2 regions of the Promicromonospora vindobonensis genome follow, and region 1 is predicted to be linked to the other one. Evidence: riboswitches for the same ligand, from Rfam matches in the RefSeq annotation. Region 1 holds a riboswitch; the other holds the start of a gene.

What was found. Region 1 has a riboswitch for cyclic di-AMP ahead of ACFS27_RS04685 (C40 family peptidase). Riboswitches for the same ligand answer to the same signal wherever they lie in the genome.
Region 2: it holds a riboswitch for cyclic di-AMP, as region 1 does, so the genes downstream of both, ACFS27_RS11220 (C40 family peptidase) here and ACFS27_RS04685 (C40 family peptidase) in region 1, are expected to answer to the same signal.

Annotation. Positions count from the first base shown of each region.
Region 1 covers NZ_JBHUOG010000001.1:983,675-986,904, forward strand. Annotated here, with positions in the region: gene ACFS27_RS04680 (phytoene desaturase family protein) at 1-1,029, opposite strand, end outside; cyclic di-AMP (ydaO/yuaA leader) riboswitch at 1,170-1,337, shown strand; gene ACFS27_RS04685 (C40 family peptidase) at 1,339-2,253, shown strand; gene ACFS27_RS04690 (NAD(P)-dependent oxidoreductase) at 2,363-3,230, shown strand, end outside.
Region 2 covers NZ_JBHUOG010000001.1:2,480,686-2,483,915, forward strand. Annotated here, with positions in the region: gene ACFS27_RS11215 (TrkH family potassium uptake protein) at 1-492, opposite strand, end outside; gene ACFS27_RS11220 (C40 family peptidase) at 710-1,411, opposite strand; cyclic di-AMP (ydaO/yuaA leader) riboswitch at 1,459-1,656, opposite strand; gene ACFS27_RS11225 (hypothetical protein) at 2,024-2,716, shown strand; gene ACFS27_RS11230 (S8 family serine peptidase) at 2,861-3,230, shown strand, end outside.

The DNA.
Region 1 (3,230 bases):
GTGCAGGGTCCCGCTGAACGCTGCGACGGGGTCGACGTCGTCGCGCAGCCGGGGCAGGCGCGTCAGCAGCATGTTCACCTTGAGCTGCGCGCCCTCGGGGTACGCGGACGCGGCGGGCTCGCCGCCGAGCAGCCGGTCCAGCTCCGCCGGGGCGCAGCCGGCGAGCACGTGCCCGGCCGTGACGCCTCTGGTGCGCCCGTCGGCGTCGGTCCAGGTGACGTCGGCGCCCGAGGTGCCGGGGTCCACCGCTGTGACGGTCGCCGAGGTGACGATCGTCGCGCCGGCGGCCGCTGCGGCGTCGCGCAGTGCGCCGGAGACGGCGCCCATGCCACCCACCGGGACGTCCCAGTCGCCGGTCCCGTTGCCGATGACGTGGTAGAGAAAGCAGCGGTTCTGTCGCAGGGACGGCTCGTCGACGTCGGCGAACGTGCCGATCAGGCCGTCGGTGGCCGCGACGCCGCGCACGACGTCGTCGGCGAAGGTGCGGCGCAGCACGTCGCCGAGGGGTTCCTCGAAGAGGGCGCGCCAGGCTTCCTCCCCCACGCCGTCGACCACCCGGTCCCGGACCACCGAGCGTGGGAGCAAGGGTTCGGTGAGTGTCGGTGCGAGCAGGCGGGCCACCTCCGCGGTCATGGCGTAGAAGCGCCCCCACGCCTCGAAGTCGGCGTCCGCACCGGTCAACCGGCGGAACGAGGCGCGCGTGGCGGCGTCGTCCTGGCTGTCGACGAGCAGGCCGCCGTCGGCCACCGGCGTGTAGGAGGACCAGCGCCGGCGCTTGAGCGTGATGGGGAGGCCGAGCTCCTCGACCACGCGGCGCGGCAGGAGCGAGACGAGGTAGGAGTAGCGCGACAGCCGCGCGTCCACGCCGGCGAACGGGCGGGCCGAGACGGCGGCGCCGCCCACGTGGTCCGCTCGTTCGAGGACCAGGACGGAGCGGCCGCCGCGGGCCGCGTAGGCCGCCGCGGTGAGTCCGTTGTGACCTCCGCCGACGACGACGACGTCGTACCGGGAACGCGTGGAAGCGGGCATGCCCGTCATAGTCCCATGGGGCAGTGATTAACAGGGAGGTTCCATCACAAGTTGGTATGTGACCTAATCGTGACATTCGCGCGACGGGCGGGTACGGTCATGTCACCTCGCCAGTAACGGTGGGGTCCTGGTCCGGACGCCGAGCCCTGTCACCGGATCTGAGCAGCTACGACGTGACAGGGGCGGGGGAACCAAGTAAGCCGGGCACGTGAGTGTCCTTGGGGTGAAGCCTCCTCGTGGGGGGCCGGGTGATCGCTCTCCCCATCCGAACCCGACAGCTCACTTCGTAGGCGTCCGAGGAGATCACTGGTGACCGTACTCACCGACCGTACCCATGACTGGGCGGACGACCAGGCAAACCGTTCCAACAGCCGGGGCAGGCATCGCGCCGACGGCCCCGCGCTCACTCCTTTCACCGCACTGACCCAGACCGCCGCCGAGAATGCCGCCCGCACCGGCGCCATCGCGGTCGTCACGTCCGGCATGCTGGCGTCGGTCTTCACCCAGACCGCCCACACCGCGCCCGCCGAGACGCACACCCAGACCACGCTCGCCAACGCGACGCCGGTCAGCAACACCGTCGACTCCACGACGCGGGCCGGCTTCGCCGAGAACCTCGTCACCAAGGTCAAGGTCACGCAGGACGCCGACTTCTGGGCCGAGCGCGGACGGGTGTCGGTGACGCCGTACGCCGAGACCGAGGCCGGCATCGCCGAGGCCAAGGCGAAGGCGGAGGCCGAGGCGCGTGCCAAGGCAGAGGCCGAGGCGAAGGCCCAGGCAGAGGCTGAGGCGGCCGCAGAGGCCGAGGCCGCAGCCGCGGCCGCCGCGGAAGCCGAAGCAGCGGCCGAGGCGGAATCCGTCGTCGAGACCGTCGCCGACGCGTCCGGCCTCGGCCAGCAGGCCGTCAACCTGGCCCTCGAGTACGTGGGTGTGCCCTACGTGTGGGGCGGAGCCTCCCCCAGCGGCTTCGACTGCTCCGGACTCATCCAGTACGTCTACGGCCAGCTCGGGATCAGCCTCCCGCACAGCTCGAGCGCCATGTCGACCGTCGGCTACCAGGTCTCCGCCGCAGAGGCCCAGCCGGGCGACATCGTATGGACGCCCGGCCACGTCTCCCTCTACGCAGGCAACGGCATGGTCGTGGAGGCCCAGCAGCAGGGCACCCCCGTGCAGTACGGCGAGATGTGGCAGGACAACGCGGTGTTCATCCGCGTAACGGGCTGACCGCTTCGCGCAGCACCCTCCAGACCGAGCACGGGGTGTGTCCAGCCGGACTTCCGGCTGGACACACCCCGTGCTCGTCCGCCGGGCCGGGTCGGGTAACGTCCCGGGCGTGAAGATCCTCGTACCGGACGTGCCCTTCGACCTCGACTTCCCGTCCCGCCTGCCCGACGGTGGAGCCTCCTTCGCGCCCGGCGGCGCCGACGTCGTCGCCACGTACGCGATGAACGACCCGATCCCCGAGGAGCACGCGGACGCCGAGGTGCTGGTCACCTGGTCCAACCCGCCGAAGGTGCTCGCCGACGCCGCCCGTCGGCTGACCGGCCTGCGCTGGGTGCAGACCCTCTCGGCCGGGCCGGACGTCGCGCTGGGCGCCGGGTTCGGCCCCGATGTCGTCATCTCGTCCGGCCAGTCGCTGCACGACGACACCGTCACCGAGCACACCCTCGCGCTGATCCTCGCGTCGGTCCGGCGCATCGACGAGTCGCTGGCCGCGCAGCGGGAGCACCACTGGGCGAAGGAGATCGCGTTCGCCCAGGCGGACCCGGTCACCGGCAGGGAGTACACGCTCGACGGCGCACGGGTGACGATCTGGGGCTTCGGGTCGATCGCTCTGCGGCTGGCTCCCCTGCTGACCGCACTCGGCGCGCAGGTCACCGGCGTCGCCTCGCGTGCGGGAGAACGCTCCGGGTACCCGGTGGTGGGCCCGGAGGGCCTGGACGCGCTGCTGGCCGAGACCGACCTCCTCGTCTCCCTGCTGCCGGCCGTCCCAGCCACCCGGCACATCCTGGGTGACCGGCTGCTGGGCCTGCTGCCGCCGTCGGCGCGGTTCGTCAACGTCGGCCGAGGGGCGACGGTCGACGAGGAGGCCCTCGCGGACGCTCTGCGGTCCGGGCGGCTCGCGGGCGCGGCGCTCGACGTCATGGAGACGGAGCCCCTGCCGACGGAGTCCCCGCTCTGGGACGTCCCGAACCTGATCC
Region 2 (3,230 bases), 1.5 Mb from region 1:
CTCGTCGTAGGCGACGGCGAAGCGCACCGTCAGGACCGTCGCGACGACGGCCTCGATGACGAGCGCGAGGATGACGACGCGGACCAGCGTCCGGCGTACGTCACCGAGGCTCACCGTCCGGGTCGACGCCGCGGCGACCAGCCGCGAGCTCAGGTCGAGGCGTCGTGAGACCAGGACACCGAGCAGCGAGGCGACGGTCATGACCCCGAGTCCGCCGATCTGGATGAGCACCAGGATCACCGCCTCGCCGAACCCGGACCAGAACACCGGGGTGTCCGTGACGATCAGCCCGGTGACACACACGGCCGAGGTCGCGGTGAACAGGGCCTCCATGAACGTGGCCGACTCGCCGGACGCAGCGATCGGGAGCAGCAGGAGCAGCGTGCCGACAGCTATGGCACCGACGAAGCCGGCGATCACGAGCTGGCCAGGGCGGCGCCGTAGTGCAACACCCCGCCCGCCCTCACGACCCGCGGGGCTGCTGAACCGCATCTGGCTACCGTCGGCTTTCGTTCGTCGTACGTCACGGTGGCGTACCGGCGCCGTGTGACGCCCGGCGGCAACGTTAGCCCGTGATCGACGCGGGAACGCGGAAGGCGCCGCCTCCGGCGTCGGGCGGGAACCCGGCGCGGAGGCGACGCCTCGCGATGAACTGCTGGTCCTGCGGCTGACGTCCTCAGGCTGAGGACTTACGGCTCAGGCCAAAACTTCAGACGACGCGGATGAACGTCGGGCTGTTCTGCCACATCTCCGTGTAGCGCACCGGCATGCCGGCGGCCCAGGCCTCGATGATCATGCCGTCGCCCGCGTAGAGAGCCACGTGGCCGGGCGTCCAGACGATGTCGCCGGGCTCCGGGTACGTGACCTGGTAGCCGGAGCTGAGCATCGCGCCGGACGAGTGCGGCAGGCCCACGCCGAGCTGCGCGTACACGTACTGGATCAGGCCAGAGCAGTCCATGCCCTCGGCCGGCGAGTTACCGCCCAGCACGTACGTGATGCCCAGGTAGTTGAAGGCGATGTTGATGGCCTGCTGGCCGACCGGCACCGGGTCCGGTGCGTCGACCGAGACGACGGCAGGGCCTTCGCCCTCCTCGCCGCCCTTCTTGCCGTCGGCGTCCGACGAGGTGCCAAGGGCTTCCATCTCGGTCGGCATCATTGCGTCGGCAGGGACGGTCACGGTGGGGGAGTTCACGACGGCCTGCTTGGCGACCGCGGTGAGGGAGTTCAGGTCGACCGAGTTGAGCTTGGCGGTCTTCACGTCGGTCTTGAGGTCCATCGCCGGGGCTGCGTGAGCCGTCGTCGCGATGGTGGAGATCAGGACGCCACCTGCTGCTGCGGCGATAGCACCACGGCGGGCGACGGTGCCGGCGTTCTCGGTGGCGGTACGAGCGAGGATGGTCAGCGGTGTCATGGCCGGGCGGCTGTCACGATGCCGTCCGCGAAGGGAGTTCGTCACCTAAATGTCTCCTGTACCGCCTGCGAGGTCAGCTGTCGGGTTCGGGTAGGAGTACACACCCGGCCGCACGGCTACTGGGGGGTTTCCGTCCGGCTTCACCCCGAGGACGACGATCCTGCTGTCGCCCGGGAAGTGGGTCCCCCGCTCCTGTCTCGAACGTCTGGTCATGAACCGGTGACAGGATTCGGCGTCCGGCTCACGACTCCCACCGTTGCGGGGGAGCAGAAGTCAAAGTACACACGTTCACGGGAAAAGTCACGATCGGGTTACGCATTACGGTCTGACCCCACGAAGACGCAGATTTACGTCGTTCCGGTCTTCAGCGGTTATGACCGACATCACATACATCCGCTACCGTTCGGCGGCATGGCCGAAAGTGCGTACCGCATCTCCGCCTGGTGGGTGCTTCTCATCAGTGCCGTCGCATGGTGGGTCTGCGGCTTCTTGCCGTGGCTTCTTCAGGCGTTATACGAGGTCACAGGCATTTCGGAAGGGTCGAGCCGGGGCGGCTCCACCTTTCTGCCCCTCCCCTTCACGGCCGACGACGCCGTGGTCGGTCTGGTCATCATGGCCCTGATCGGAGGGCTCCTCGGCGGGGTCACGGCGGGCCTCCCGGCCTCGGGGCGGGCGGGTGCCGGTGCTGCGATCACGGGCACCTTCCTCGCCATGGCAGGCACGGGGGGCGCCTCCTGGTGGATCGCGATGCGCGGGAGCGTGCCCGGTGACGCCGCGCCGCTCGGGATGCTCGTGATCGCCGGCGCCGCCGGCTCCGTCGGGCTCGGTGCCGGCCTCCTGACGGCGCTCGGCCCGGCAGCCCTGCGGGGTCTCGCGCTCGCCCTGCCGGTGGTGCTCCTCGACGGCTGGCTCTGGGGGCTCCTCCCGGGCAACCCGGTGTCCCCGACGGGTACGTGGTGGCTCTTCGCGGTGGCGCTGGGCATCGCGTTCGGCCTCGCCGTGGACAGCAAGCCCATCGAGCTCCTCGGCTGGCTGCCCGCCGCAGGGGTCGTCTGGGTCCTGCAGGCCGCCGGTCCGGCCCTCCTGGCCGTGCAGGACAACATCTGGCCCGGCTCGGCGATCACCGAGGACCCGTGGTCCGCTGCGGGCATCGTCTGGAACGAGCTTGCCGCTGCCGCCATCGTGTCCGACGGTCACCAGCTCGGCGCCTGGGTGGTCGCCCTGTTGCTCGGAGCGGCGATCGCGGCACTCCGGCTCTCCAGGGAGGCCACGGACGAGGGTGAGCTCTCCGAGGCCTGGGCCTGACCGGCGATCGGCACCACTACTGATTGCGATTGTGTAAATTTCACCCGCTACGAGCCATCTGCCCTGTTCTGCGCCTGTCCGGTACCCCTAGGTTTGGCCCGGTTCGGGGGTAATCCAGCCCCTGTGCAAACAATGGGGGCTTATATGGACAGGAAGTCAGTCGTCGGCGTCGCCACCTCCGCGGTGCTCGCCGTGGCAGCGCTCGTCGCGGTGGCGCCGGGTGCGCAGGCCGCAACCAGTGACCCCCTCCGGGACAAGCAGTGGGGCCTGGACCAGATCAACGCCGAGGCCGCCTGGGCGGCCAGCACCGGCGACGGCGCCGTGGTGGCAGTGGTCGACACAGGTGTCGACTTCGACCAGCCGGACCTGGCGGGCCAGCTTCTTCCGGGCGCCACCTTCGCGGGCTGTGCCGAGGTCCGCCCGTGCGGCGAAGGGGACTTCCGGGGCCCCGACGGCAGGAATGACGGGGACGAGCACGGCACGCACGTGGCAGGCATCGTCGCCGCCGCGGCAG